3 regions of the Bradyrhizobium sp. CFUWI genome follow, and region 1 is predicted to be linked to each of the others. Evidence: predicted binding sites of a transcription regulator. Region 1 holds the regulator's gene; each other region holds the start of a gene.
The links. The regulator LexA, encoded in region 1, represses DNA repair genes until DNA is damaged. The targets are predictions, from matches to a motif close to TGTTCNNNNTGTGTTCNG.
Positions count from the first base shown of each region.

Region 2: uvrA (excinuclease ABC subunit UvrA) is a predicted target of LexA. The motif match lies at 3,266-3,283, and genes of this name have one in related genera.
Region 3: ruvC (crossover junction endodeoxyribonuclease RuvC) is a predicted target of LexA. The motif match lies at 2,993-3,010, and genes of this name have one in related genera.

Region 1 is NZ_JBWJZE010000012.1:27,964-32,745, reverse strand. It holds gene AC066S_RS24630 (molybdopterin molybdotransferase MoeA) at 1-819, shown strand, start outside; gene lexA (transcriptional repressor LexA) at 995-1,696, shown strand; gene AC066S_RS24620 (hypothetical protein) at 2,213-2,647, shown strand; gene AC066S_RS24615 (ComEC/Rec2 family competence protein) at 2,655-4,782, opposite strand, start outside.
Region 2 is NZ_JBWJZE010000012.1:142,005-146,786, reverse strand. It holds gene gyrA (DNA gyrase subunit A) at 1-467, opposite strand, end outside; gene AC066S_RS25195 (DUF2306 domain-containing protein) at 649-1,047, opposite strand; gene AC066S_RS25190 (single-stranded DNA-binding protein) at 1,237-1,734, opposite strand; gene AC066S_RS25185 (outer membrane protein) at 2,416-3,105, shown strand; gene uvrA (excinuclease ABC subunit UvrA) at 3,379-4,782, shown strand, end outside.
Region 3 is NZ_JBWJZE010000003.1:10,998-15,779, forward strand. It holds gene AC066S_RS07400 (metallophosphoesterase) at 1-494, opposite strand, end outside; gene ruvB (Holliday junction branch migration DNA helicase RuvB) at 620-1,678, opposite strand; gene ruvA (Holliday junction branch migration protein RuvA) at 1,675-2,292, opposite strand; gene ruvC (crossover junction endodeoxyribonuclease RuvC) at 2,435-2,962, opposite strand; gene AC066S_RS07420 (YebC/PmpR family DNA-binding transcriptional regulator) at 3,172-3,918, opposite strand; gene AC066S_RS07425 (methyl-accepting chemotaxis protein) at 4,137-4,782, shown strand, end outside.

The sequences.
Region 1 (4,782 bases):
ATCCGCCCGGCCGGCGTCGATTTCCGCGAGGGTGACGTGCTCCTGCGCAAGGGAACCCGCCTGACGGAGCGCGATCTCGCGCTCGCGGCGGCGATGAATCACCCGCACCTCGCCGTCTGCCGCCGTCCCAAGGTTGCGATCCTTGCCACCGGCGACGAACTGGTGAGGCCGGGCACCGCCCCCGGGCACGGCCAGATCGTCTATTCCAACGGCTACGCCCTGCACGCGCTCGCCCGCAGCGAGGGCGCCGAGACCATCGACCTCGGGGTGGCCGCCGACACGCTGGAGGCCACCTCCGCCGGGATCCGCCGCGCCCGCGAAAGCGGGGCTGACATCCTGGTCACGACCGGCGGCGCGTCGGTCGGCGACCATGACCTGGTCCAGCAGGCGCTGCTGGGCGAAGGCATCTCGATGGCGTTCTGGAAGATCGCGATACGCCCCGGCAAGCCGATGATGCACGGACGGCTCGGCGCGATGCGCGTAATCGGCCTGCCCGGCAATCCCGTGTCGTCCTATGTGTGCGCGTTCCTGTTCATGGTGCCGCTGATTCGTGCCCTGTCGGGCCGTTCAGTGATTCATCATCGCCGCGAGCGCGCCGTGCTGGGTCGCGACCTCGGTGCCAACGACCAGCGCGAGGATTATCTGCGCGCGCGCCTGGAGCTGCGCGACGATGGTACGCAAGTCGCCATTCCCGTCAGCCATCAGGATTCCTCTCTGCTTGCAAATCTTGCTGCGGCACAGGTACTTCTCGTGCGCGCACCGTTCGCGGCGAAGGCCGAGGCCGGTGGCCCCTGCGAGGTGCTGCGGCTCCCCGTCTGAGTCCACGGCCACACGCATTCCGCGAGTTTGCCGCCGTTCACGGTAAATTAAGCAGTTGCGGAACATGTATCGAACATATAGTGTCCGTTCATGATTTGTTTCGAGCATGTAGCGGCTTATCGCTGAACTCATCGTCTCGGAATCGAACGACATCAACCGGGGGACTTTGGTCGAGATGTTAACGCGCAAACAATACGAGCTTCTGAGGTTCATCAGCGAACGTTTGAAGGAAAGCGGCGTGCCGCCCTCCTTCGACGAGATGAAGGATGCGCTCGACCTGCGCTCGAAGTCGGGCATCCACCGCCTCATCACCGCGCTCGAGGAGCGTGGCTTCATCCGCCGCCTGCCTAACCGCGCACGCGCCATCGAAGTGATCAAGCTGCCGGAGCTGCAGGCTGCCGCCGGCGCCCGGCGCGGCTTCACGCCGAGCGTCATCGAGGGCAATCTCGGCAAGATCCGCGCGAGCTCCAGCCCGTCCATGGACGAGGGCGAGCGGCCCGTTGCAGTCCCCGTGATGGGCCGTATCGCGGCCGGCACGCCGATCGAGGCGTTGCAGACCCGCAGCCACACCATCAGCGTGCCGCCCGACATGCTCGGCGCGGGCGAGCACTACGCACTCGAGGTGCGCGGCGATTCCATGGTCGAAGCCGGTATCCTCGACGGCGACATGGCGCTGATCCAGCGCAACGAGAGCGCCGATACCGGCGACATCGTGGTGGCGCTGATCGACGACGAGGAGGCCACGCTCAAGCGCTTCCGCCGCCGCGGCGCCTCGATCGCACTCGAGCCCGCCAATGCCGCTTATGAGGTGCGCATCCTGCCGCCGAACCGGGTGAAGATTCAGGGCAAGCTGATCGGGCTTTATCGGAAGTACTGATTCCGGAAGGACTCGGTCCGAGATATATTTTGGCGTCTGCGTGCGCCCTTCGGTCGGCATCGCCGATCAAAGATTGGAGCGGATGAATGTCCGCTCCACGAAGCAACATCGCTTCACGGCCGTTCGCGTTCGAGAGGACAGCCGAGCGCCAGATCGTTTGGTGCAGCCGTCGCGACGCTGATCGCGGCATCGGCACGCACGCCGCCGTTGCCGCGTAATCGCATCACAATCTCCGCAACAACACGGCAGTGAACGGGCAAGTCCGCAACGCCCGCAATACAAGCGTGGAGGTATCGCAATCGAGCTGGCGACACTTGGCAGTCGTAGACGCGCGCCGGCGAAATGCACGGGACCCGGCTTTGTTCCTATCGACTTCGGGAAAGTTAATGTGATCGCGCCTCGCGAATCGCAGCCGCAGATTCGCCTATAACCGAGCAGAGCGTTGCATACTTCTACTTCGAGGCCTGCGCCTCCAAGGAGAGGTGCGGGTCGCTATCTTCGCATGAGGAGCACCCGATGTGTGACTATAGCCTGCATGCTATCGCGACGCGCCCCGCTGAAGTCGGCGAGACGATCGTCACGACAACCTTCCGCGGCACCTCGACACGCGGCTTCGCCTCCGAAGCCGATCTCTCCGTTGCGGTCTGCCTGCTGCCGGGGACGGAGCTCGCCTTCGCCGACAACGTCCGTTACGACAACCGCTGGATCTGGACGCGCACCGTCAACTCCCGCGTCGGCAAGTTCGGCAAGATCGATCCGCACGTTCCCGATCGCCATCACGACGCGATCGAATTTCCGGACGGCAAGTACGTGCTGGTGACTCAGCTGGTCGAAGGCCAGCGCGCAACCGTGCTGCAGCTGCCGGTGACGCAGCCGGTCGGCGAGCGCGAGCAGAAGCCGCAGATCATCGCCGACAGTCGGTCGCCGGTCAGGCGCCTGCCGATCGGCTGATAGAAGCTCAGTCCTCGGCCTGAAGATCGGCCTCCGACGGCGTTGCGTCGCGAACGCGTGGAGCTGCCGACCGTGGCATGAGGGTCATGTCAGAATCTCCCTCGCCGGCTGCCGCCGGCGACCAGGGGCGGCTTGCACCCCTCGCCTTCACCGCCTGAACCGCAAATCCATCGCCATGCCGTGTCAGCGCCAGCGCGCCCTGACGAGCGAGCCGCTGCCGATCCACCACCATCGCCGCGCAATCGGGCGGCGCTGGCCGTGACGTCACCACCAGCGCGGCGCGGCTGCAATCGTCCGCCAGCGCGTCGATGCGCAAGGCCAGCGCGACCAGGCGTCCATCGGCGAGCGGAGTCACGCAACCGGCCTCGTCGCACGACACGCCCTCGGCCAGCGCACTGCTGCCGGCATTGCGCGGATCGGCGTCGGCCGCCAGCCACTCCTTCAGCAGGAAACTGTCCTTCGCCCTGATCAGGTGCAGACGCCCGTCCCCGCCCCGCACCGCGACGCTGGCGCCGTCGCCGGCAATCAGGACATCAGGCTGCCGTACCGACAGGCCAAAGGCGATGGAAGCCAGCAGCACCACGGCACCGCACCACCGCAAGGGCGTGCGCAACAATCCCATCACGATGATGCCGAGGCTCGCGGCGATCAGCGGCGCGATGCCGAACGCCGGGATGCGGCCGACCGCGCCCGGCAGTGCCGCCACCCAGCGCGAGACCGCGACCATCCAGTCGATGCCCAGTCCCATCAGCCACCAGAACACGCTATCGAGCCCGAAGGGCGCGGCCAGCAATCCCAATAGCCCCGCCGGCATCACCAGCGCCGAGACCACCGGCATCGCACCGAGATTGGCGAGCACGCCATAGGGCGTGACGCGATGGAAGTGGAAGGCGGCGTAGGGCGTGGTCGCGAGCCCCGCGATCAGCGAGGCCAGGAACAGCATCGCGATCTCGCGGCCGCCCCACAGCGCGACGCGTGCCGTCGCCGAATGATCGGGCGAGGCCAGCAGGTTCGGCATGCCGATCTGAACCAGCGCCACCAGCCCGAGCGTTGCCGCAAACGACATCTGGAAGCTCGGATGCACCAGCGCCTCCGGCGCAACCGCAAGCACGATCAGCGCCGCCACCGCCAGCGTGCGGAAAGTGATGGCGCGGCGATCGACCATCACCGCGATCAGCACCACCGCCGTCATGAAGAACGATCGTTGCGTTGCGACCTCGGCGCCCGAGAGCAACAGATAGAACGCGGCGGCCACCAATGCTGCGGCCGCCGACCATTTCTTGATGGCGAAGCCGACGGCCAGGCCCGGGATCAACGCCAGCAGCGCGCGCACCGCGAAGAAGACCACGCCCGCGACCACCGCCATGTGATAGCCGGAGATCGAGAGAACGTGTCCGAGCCCCGAGATGAACATCGCGTCGTTGACGGGCGCGGAGATCGCATCGCGCCGCCCGGTGAGCAGCGCGGTCGCGATCGCGCGGTTGTCGCCCTCGAGCGTTGCGCGGATGCGGGCGTCGATCGCATCGCGCAGGCCTTGCATGAAGGCGGCGTAGCGCAGCCGCAGGCCGCCGGCGTCCGGCGGCACTGACGCCGTGATCGCGCCCATCACGAAGCCGGACGCGCCGATACCCTGAAAGAACATGTCGCGCGAGAAGTCGTAGCTTCCCGGGCGCACCGGCGAGAGCGGCGGCATCAGCCGCGCCTTCAATTGAACGAAGCTGCCGACCTCGGGCGCAGTGCCCTTGCGCACCGACAGGCGCACGCGATCGAGCCTGACGTCGCTGCGCTGCGCCTCCATCGCGGTGACGCGCAGCACGAAGCGATCGGTGCGCTCCCGGATGTCGCGCGTCTCGACGAAGCCTGACAGCGACACCGAATAGAGCGGCTTGGCCAGCACGGTATGGGCGATGCGCGCCGTCTTCCAGGTCGCCCCGGCAAAGCCGGAAGCGACCGCCGCGATCATGATCGCCGGCGCGAACAGCCGGCTCCGCCGCAGCAGGATCGCGCCGAGCAACAGCGCGGCCGCCGTCGTCGCGACAACCCACAGCACCGGTTCATGATCGGCGGCGAAATAGAGTGCGATGCCGCCGCCAAAGGCGACCGGCACCCACGGCAGCAGGCGCCCGGGACCGGCC
Region 2 (4,782 bases), 110 kb from region 1:
TGGAAGTCGACGGTGTCCTTGTCGATGTCGGCCAACAGGGCCAACGCCGCCTTCGTCAGGCGCGCTTCGGTGTAACGATAGGCAGCCGGGGGATCGCCGTCGACCGAGCCGAAATTGCCCTGGCCGTCGATCAGCGGCACGCGCATCGAGAAGTCCTGCGCCATCCGGACCATGGCGTCGTAGATCGACTGATCGCCGTGTGGATGATACTTACCGATGACGTCACCGACCACGCGGGCGGATTTGACGTATTTCTTGTCGGGCGTGTGCCCCTGCTCGTTCATCGAGAACAGGATACGGCGGTGCACCGGCTTCAGACCGTCGCGGGCATCGGGCAGCGCCCGCGCCACGATCACGCTCATGGCGTAGTCGAGATAGGACTTCTTCATCTCCTCGAAGATGGAGACAGGGCGAATGTCCGAGGGTTGCGCCGGCTGGTCGCCGGGCTTGTTGTCGTCGTCAGCCAAGGGGGAATCCGGTGAGTTTTTGTCTGGGAATCATATAGCGCATCGGGGGGCGGATAACCACCCTCGCAGGGGTTCGCGAAAGCGCTTTTTCCCTTCGTTTTTTCATGCACTTACAGGGTAAGCCGGAAGCAGTTTCCGCGCTCCGGCAGCCCCGCGCCGGGGGCGCCGGTTCTGGCCGCCGCTACGACCCGAAAATCACCGTATGCATGATCCGTCCGGGCATGAACGTGAACAGCCCGGCAACTACGAGTGCGCCGAAGAAGATCGAGATCATCGTGATCCTGTGGCGGCGGACATTGTGGGTTCGCGCAGCCATCACACCGAGCACCAGCGTCGCCAGCGTGAAGATCGATAGCAGATGGATCGGACTCCACGGCCCGACCAGACGAATCTCGTGGATCCAGAACGAGCTGAGCGCCACGACAAGCATTAGTGCTACCCAAAGCCAGCCCAGAGCCCGATGTGGCAGCCTTCCCTTGGGAGCGACGAGTTGGATCGCCCCGAGGAAGAACGCAGCCATGGCGGCGAAGGCATGCAGCGGGATCGGCGGAGCGGCATCAAGCAGCTGTGCGAGGCTCAAGGGGCGCGTTCTCCGGATTGGCCGAAGCCGGGCAGGCAACTAGAAGTTCTGCTCCAGTCCGAGCGGCCAACGGGTCAGCTGCCCCGACATTCCCGCCGACCATGAATTCATGGATCTCGTCTTGGTTCGGATCCTCGAAAGCCGGATCCGCCGTTTCCTGTCCCGGACCGAACCGTCTCCTCCCCAGCGTTAGAACGGGATATCGTCGTCCATGTCGCTGTTGCGGCCGCCGCCGCCGGCGGCAACGGGACGGCGCGGCGCGCTGCTGACCGGGCCGGAGGAGCCGAAATCGCCGCCCGGCTCGTCACCGAAGCTGCCGCCTCCGCCGCCGCCACTGCGGCCATCGAGCATCGTCAGGGTCGAGTTGAAGCCCTGGAGCACAACCTCGGTGGAATATTTCTCGACGCCGCTCTGGTCGGTCCATTTGCGGGTCTGGAGCGCCCCCTCGATGTAAACCTTCGCGCCCTTCTTCAGATATTGCTCGGCGACCTTGCAGAGCCCTTCGTTGAAGATCACGACGCGATGCCATTCAGTCTTCTCCTTGCGCTCGCCAGTATTCTTGTCGCGCCAGGTTTCCGATGTCGCGATGCTCAAATTCGCAATCGGCCGCCCGTCCTGGGTGCGGCGGATTTCAGGATCCTTGCCGAGATTTCCAACCAGAATGACCTTGTTGACGCTTCCCGCCATCGCCGCTCTCCACTCCGAATGCCACTGATTTCAAAGGCCGAGCGCGCTGCCTGCGTTCCTCTGCGCCCTGTTGGGGCGACCCTATACGCTTGCGGGCGCCGCTCAGCCCATCACCCCCAAGGTTATCCCCACATATAGCATCGACCTCCGCAACGTTCCAGATTTGTTCTTCCTGCCGGTGCACCGAAAACAGATCGTGCCAACTCAGCGCGCCGGCGCCTAAGATTGTTCCGCCGAAGGGAACCCTGCGGGGCTGGACGGTGGGCCTCGAGTACGACCACATTTTCCTCCGCAACCGCACCATGACTTTCACCGGCTCCGGCAACCTTCCGGCGGCCCGCTTGGCGCTGTTACACGCTCCGAGCGTATCAGTCAGGACGCCGATATCGCCCTGATCCGGGGTGAACTACCGCTGGGGCGGTCCGCTGATCGCAAAATACTGATATCCATCTGATATTGTTCGATGATTGAAGGCCGGCCTCGCGCCGGCCTTTGTCGTTTGGCGGTAGGGTTTATCGACGCAATGAGTCAGTAACCATCACCTTTTCGACCCCTGTGGCTTTTCGGAGACACAACTTGCAGCTTCAGTGGTGTAAGCACTGCCTCAGTTGGGCCGTTGAGTCCGATGCCCTTCCGTCAAGGAAGGCAACAACAGAAACTGGGACTGGGATTAAGTTGAAAATGAAAAAGGCTTTGTTGGCTTCGGCCTGTTTGTTCGCTCTGGCGGCCCCCGCTTCGGCTGCTGATCTCGCGGCTCGCCCCTACACCAAGGCGCCGGTCGCGCCGATGGCTTCGGTCTACAACTGGACCGGCTTCTACCTCGGTGTCGTCGGTGGCGGCGCTTGGCAGGACGCTTCCGACATCAAGATGAAGGGCGGCTTCGTCGGCGGCACCGCCGGCTACAACTGGCAGACCGGCAACGTCGTGTTCGGCATCGAGGCCGATGGCGCCTGGGCTGACGTCAGCGACTCCATTACTGGTACGGTTTTCGTCGCCGGCGTCGGCGGCGTTCCCGCCTCGCTGACCTCGAAGATCGACGCCATGGGCACCGTGCGCGGCCGCATCGGCTGGGCCGTCAACAACGTGCTGTTCTACGGCACCGGTGGTTACGCCTGGGTCGACAACAAGCTCACCGCCACCCTGGGTGCCCTCTCGGTCTCCGAGAGCAAGTTCCACTCCGGCTGGACCGTCGGTGCAGGCGTCGAGGCGTTCTTCGCGCCGCAGTGGTCGGTCAAGGGCGAGTATCTCTATCGCAGCCTCGACGGCGAGAGCTACTTCTCGGGCGCCATCGCCACCAACACGCTTGAGATGCACACCGTGCAGGTCGGCGTGAACTATCACTTCGGCGCCCCGGTCGTCGCGAAGTACTAAGCCTCGCTCCAACGCTATTGCGTTACGAAAGGCCGGCCTTGCGCCGGCCTTTTTGTTTTGGCGGAGACGCCGGTTCAGTTCCTCGCCGACCTGCTGCCAGATGCCGCCAGCGCGCCAACATTCCGTTGACGATTCGCAACTCCCTCTGGAAATCCGTCTCCGTTCTTCCTACGTTCGCTGCCAACCCCATCGGCGCCGATCCGGTTCCGGACGAAGCGCGGCTCTCTTGCTGGCGCGGTCGCGCACCCATGGGATTGCTTGAGGGCAACTCGGATGGATGAAGTGATCAAGGCGAAGCGCCAACAACAGAACGCGGGCTCGAGCCTGCGCGCAATTACGATCCGCGGCGCGCGCGAGCACAACCTCAAGAACATCGACGTCGAGATTCCCCGCGACAAGCTGGTGGTGTTTACCGGCCTGTCCGGCTCCGGCAAATCCTCGCTCGCTTTCGACACCATCTACGCCGAGGGCCAGCGCCGCTACGTCGAATCGCTGTCGGCCTATGCGCGCCAGTTCCTGGAGATGATGCAGAAGCCCGACGTCGACCAGATCGACGGCCTGTCGCCCGCGATCTCGATCGAGCAGAAGACCACCTCGAAGAACCCGCGCTCGACCGTCGGCACCGTCACCGAGATCTACGACTATATGCGCCTGCTGTGGGCGCGCGTCGGCGTGCCCTATTCGCCGGCCACGGGCCTGCCGATCGAAAGCCAGACCGTCTCGCAGATGGTCGACCGCGTGCTGGCGCTGCCCGAGGGCACGCGGCTCTATCTTCTCGCGCCCGTCGTGCGCGGCCGCAAGGGCGAGTACCGCAAGGAGCTCGTCGAATGGCTCAAGAAGGGCTTTCAGCGCGTCAAGATCGACGGCACCTTCCATGAGCTCGCTGAAGCGCCGACCCTGGACAAGAAATTCCCGCACGACATCGACGTGGTCGTCGACCGGATCGTGGTGCGCGCCGACATCGGCCAACGCCTCGCCGAGAGCTTCGAGACCGCGCTGAAGCTCGCCGAAGGCCTCGCCGTCGTCGAGTTCGCCGACGCGCCAGCGGCAGCTCCCACCGAAGAGAAGAAGAAGACCGCCAAGATCCACGACAAGAGCGGACCCGAGCGCATGCTGTTCTCGGAAAAGTTCGCCTGCCCGGTCTCCGGCTTCACCATTCCCGAGGTCGAGCCCAGACTGTTTTCCTTCAACAACCCCTATGGCGCCTGTCCTGCCTGCGGCGGCCTCGGCGTCGAGCAGCATGTCGACGAGGACCTCGTCATCCCCGACAAGGAGCTCGCCATCGGCAAGGGCGCGATCGCGCCCTGGGCCAAATCGTCCTCACCTTATTACGTGCAGACGCTGACCGCGCTCGGCAAGCACTACAAGTTCACCCTGACCACCAAGTGGAAGGACCTGCCCAAGAAGACGAAAGACGCCATCCTGCATGGCTCCGGCGAGGACGAGATCAAGTTCTCCTACGAGGACGGGGTGCGCTCCTACGACACCAAGAAGCCGTTCGAGGGCGTCATCACCAACATCAACCGCCGCTACCGCGAGACCGAGAGCGAGTGGGCCCGCGAGGAGCTGGCGAAATATTTTCACGACGTCCCCTGCGAGGGCTGCAAGGGTTTTCGGCTCAAGCCCGAGGCGCTCTGCGTCAAGGTCGGCGGCAAGCATATCGGCGAGATCTCGGAG
Region 3 (4,782 bases), on a different contig from region 1:
CGAACCGCGTCGTTCTCGTAGACAGGAATGCCGGCTGCTTCGAGCGCACGATGCGCCATCGTCGGCCCGCGCCCCGTGCGCTGCACGGTCTTGTCGTCCCAATAATCGTGATTGCCCATGACGGCATGGACGCCGAGCGGCGCCTTGAGACCGGCGAGCACCCTCGCCCATTCCCTCGACGGAATGAAGCGCGTGACGTGGTGAAGACCGGCGACATAATCGCCGAGCAGCACGACGAGGTCGGCGTTCAGCGCATTGGTGCGCTCGACGATGCCCTCGATCCGCTCCAGCGACATCCAGGGATCGCAGGCATGGATATCGGCGATGGCGGCGATCTTCAGCGGGAAATCCGCCGGCCATTGCCGCGGCTTCGGATGATAGCGGGTGACGCGGAGCCGCAGCACCGGCTCGACGCCGACGCCATAGGCGGCTGTCGAGACACCGAGGACGGACAGGCCACCGATGGAACGAATGAAATGACGACGCGTGATCATGGAAATCCGATCGAGATGCGCCTTCTTGATGCGGTCCGATTGGAGCGGAATTGGGGTGCGCTCGTGCAGATCGTCTGCACGAGATGACCGGAAATTGATGACAGAAGGTCCTGGGTTAGCGCAGATCAGTCGTCGCTCTCGTCCGTCCCGAACAGGCCGAACTGTGCCGCAGCATCGCGCGAGGGCTCGGCGATGCCGAGATGACGGAAGGCATGCGAGGTGAGCAGGCGGCCGCGCGGGGTGCGCTGGAGATAGCCGCACTGGATGAGATAAGGCTCGATAATGTCCTCGATCGCATCGCGCGGCTCGGACAAGGCGGCGGCCATGGTCTCGACGCCGACCGGGCCGCCGCCATAGTTCGTCGCGATGGTCGAGAGATAGCGGCGGTCCATGGCATCTAGCCCAGCGGCGTCGACCTCGAGCGCGCTCAGCGCGTGGTCGGCGATCTTGCGGTCGATCTTGTCGGCATCGGCTGCGGAGGCAAAATCGCGCACGCGCCTGAGCAGCCGCCCGGCGATGCGCGGCGTGCCGCGGGCGCGGCGCGCGATCTCGTTGGCGCCGTCCGCGCTCATGCCGACATTGAGCACGCGCGCGCCACGGCTGACGATGCTCTCCAATTCCTCGATCGTGTAGAAATTCAGCCGCACCGGAATGCCAAAGCGGTCGCGCAAGGGATTGGTGAGCAGGCCGGCGCGCGTGGTGGCGCCGACGAGCGTGAACTTCGACAGCTCGATCTTCACCGAGCGCGCCGCCGGACCCTCGCCGATGATGAGGTCGAGCTGAAAATCCTCCATCGCGGGATAGAGCACCTCTTCCACCGCCGGGCTCAGGCGATGGATCTCGTCGATGAAGAGCACGTCGCGCTCCTCGAGATTGGTGAGGAGCGCTGCGAGATCGCCCGCCTTGGCGATGACAGGGCCCGAGGTGGCGCGGAAGCCGACGCCGAGCTCCTTGGCGACGATCTGCGCCAGCGTGGTCTTGCCGAGACCGGGGGGACCGACGAACAGCACGTGATCCAGCGCCTCGCCGCGCTTGCGCGCCGCCTCGATGAAGATCGAGAGATTCTTGCGCGCCTGCTGCTGTCCGACGAAGTCGGACAGCGATTGCGGACGCAACGCGGTATCGCCGACATCGTCGCTGCGGCGCTCGGGAGAGACCATGCGGTTGGCCTTGGGATCGCTCACTTCGAGAGCTCCTTCAGGCCGAGCCGGATGAGCTGCGCCGTCTCGGCGGCTTCACCCGCGCTGCGCGAGGCCGATGCAATCGCAGCAGCAGCCTGTGGCTGGCCGTAGCCGAGATTGACCAGCGCGGAGATCGCATCGGCAACCGGACGTGGTGCGCGCTGATCGTCGACGGCACCGGCAAGATGCACCACGGCGGGATCGACATTGGCGAAGGCCGGCGCCTTGTCCTTCAGCTCGGTGACGATGCGCTCGGCGACCTTGGGGCCGACGCCGGGCGTGCGCGCCACCGCCGCCTTGTCGCGCAGCGCAATCGCATTGGCGAGATCGGCCGGCGCCAGCGTGCCGAGCACGGCGAGCGCGACCTTGGCGCCGACGCCCTGCACGGTCTGGAGCAGGCGAAACCATTCGCGCTCCTGGTCGGTGCGGAAGCCGAACAGTTTTATTTGATCCTCGCGGACATAGGTCTCGATCGACAGCACGGCGGCCTCGCCCGGTGAGGGCAGATGCTGCAGCGTGCGCGAGGAGCAGTGCACCTGATAGCCGACGCCGCCGACGTCGAGGATGACGAAATCCTCGCCGTAGGAATCGATCAGGCCTTTGAGCTTGCCGATCATATGGATTCCTCGAATGCGGCGGGCACTTCTCTCTCGTCATGGCCGGGCTCGTCCCGGCCATCCACGGCCTTGGCTTCAGCGAAAAAGATCGTGGATGCCCGGGACAAGCCCGGGCATGACGCCGGGAAGTCGTCGTACCCGCTCATAGTCCCGCCACCTTCAGCCTGAGCGCGGTGCTCTGGCGGTGATGGGCGTGGGTGATGGCGATGGCGAGCGCGTCGGCGGCGTCGGCTGACGGCGGCTCGGCCTTCGGCAGCAGGATCTTCAGCATCATCGCGATCTGGGCCTTCTCGGCGTGACCGGCGCCGACGACGGTTTTCTTGACCTGATTGGGCGCGTATTCGGCGACCGGGATGCCGAACATTGCGGGCGCCAGCATGGCGACGCCGCGGGCCTGGCCGAGCTTCAGCGTCGCGACGCCGTCCTTGTTGACGAAGGTCTGCTCGACCGCGGCTTCGATCGGCTGATGGTTCGAGAGCACGGCCGCGAGCCCGTCATGAATCGCGAGCAGCCGGCTCGCCAGCGGCAGGTCGTTCGCCGGTTCCACCGAGCCGCAGGCCACATAGATCAGGCGGTTGCCGTCAGCCTCGATCACGCCCCAGCCGGTGCGGCGCAGGCCGGGGTCGATGCCGATGATGCGAACGGGGCCACGAATCGGGAGCGCAGTCATGGGCCAGTGATAGCGGCTGGCCGCCGGAAGCGAAACAGAAACAGAACAGAAGTAACAGGGGAAAGGGGGTCTCGTGCCTCGGGCGCAGCGCGGCACGCAGTGCTGCGCTGCTGAGCCGGGGTCCAGCAGGCGTCTGGACCCGGAGAAAGAGGGGTCCCGGCTCTGCGCAGCAGCGTTTCACGCTGCAGCGCGTCCGGGACACGCGAGCCCTACCCGCCCATCTTCGCCATCAGCGCGTCCGACACCTCGAAATTGGCGTAGACGTTCTGGACGTCGTCGTGCTCGTTGAGCAAGTCCATCAGCTTGAGCAGCTTCTCGCCGGTCTCGTCGTCGACCGCGACAGTGTTCTGCGGCTTCCAGATCAGCGCGGCCTTACGCGGCTCGCCGAACTTTGCTTCCAGCGCCTTGGCGACGTCGCGATAGCCTTCGGTCGAGGCGTAGATCTCGTGGCCGCCTTCGCCGGAGACGACGTCGTCGGCGCCGGCCTCGATCGCGGCATCGAGCACGGCGTCGTCGGAAGCGACGCTGCGGTCGTATTCGATGATGCCGGTGCGGTCGAACATGAAGGAGACCGAGCCGGTTTCGCCGAGATTGCCGCCGGACTTGGTGAAGAAGGAGCGGATGTCGGAGGCGGCGCGGTTGCGGTTGTCGGTCAGCGCTTCGACGATGACGGCGACGCCGCCGGGGCCATAGCCCTCGTAGCGGATCTCGTCATAGTTCTCGCCGTCGCTGCCGAGCGCCTTCTTGATGGCGCGCTCGATATTGTCCTTCGGCATGTTCTCCTGCCGCGCCGCGATCACGGCCGCGCGCAGACGGGGGTTCATGGCGGGGTCGGGGGTGCCGAGCTTGGCGGCGACCGTGATTTCCCGCGCCAGCTTGCCGAACAGCTTCGACTTCTGGGCATCCTGCCGCCCCTTGCGGTGCATGATGTTCTTGAATTGGGAATGTCCGGCCATGCGTGGTCTCTTGGAAAATCGTCAGCCAAAGGTGAGCGTGGGAAGCGCGGCCTTATAGGCCGCCACCCCACCGGAATCAAAGGGATCTGCTGCTCCAAGGTAGCACTGTAAAGATAGCCGCCGTAACGGCCGGCGCCTAGAGATCGGGCATTGTTAACCCTGATTTCATTCCAGCCTGCGAAAATAGCGCCCGACCGTTCCCCGACAAGAGAGAACTGATGGCGTTCGGACTATTTCGGAAGCGTCTGCCGGACCAGGCTGCGCCCGCGACCGCCCCGGCGGCTCCGCAGCCGTCGGCCCATTCCGAGCCGGCTCCCGCGGCCGAGACTGATTCGGCGCGGGAAATCCTGGAGCTGCTGGAACTCGAGCTCGGCGCCATGATCCGCCAGCTCGAACGCGCCGCCAATTCGGTGGCCGGCGGCGCCGAGGCGACCGCGGCGACGCTTGCCGCCATCCGCGACCGCACCGATGCCCTGACCGGCCGGACCAATGCCGCGCAATCGACCGCCTCCACTTTCGCCCATGCCGCCGACAAGTTCACCCAATCCGCGCTGGGAATCGGGGCTCAGGTTCGCGAGGCGGGTAAGCTCGCCGACGAGGCCAGCGCCGCGGCGCAGGAAGCCCGCGCCAATGTCGACCGCTTGCGCGAATCCTCTGCCGCCATCGGCAACGTCGTCAATCTGATCGCGCAGATCGCGCGGCAGACGACGCTGCTCGCCCTCAATTCGACGATCGAGGCCGCACGCGCGGGCGCTGCGGGAAGAGGCTTTGCGGTCGTCGCGACCGAGGTCAAGGCGCTCGCGGTGCAGACGCAAAGCGCGACCGAAGAGATCACAAAGAAGATCGACGCGCTCCAGCGCGACG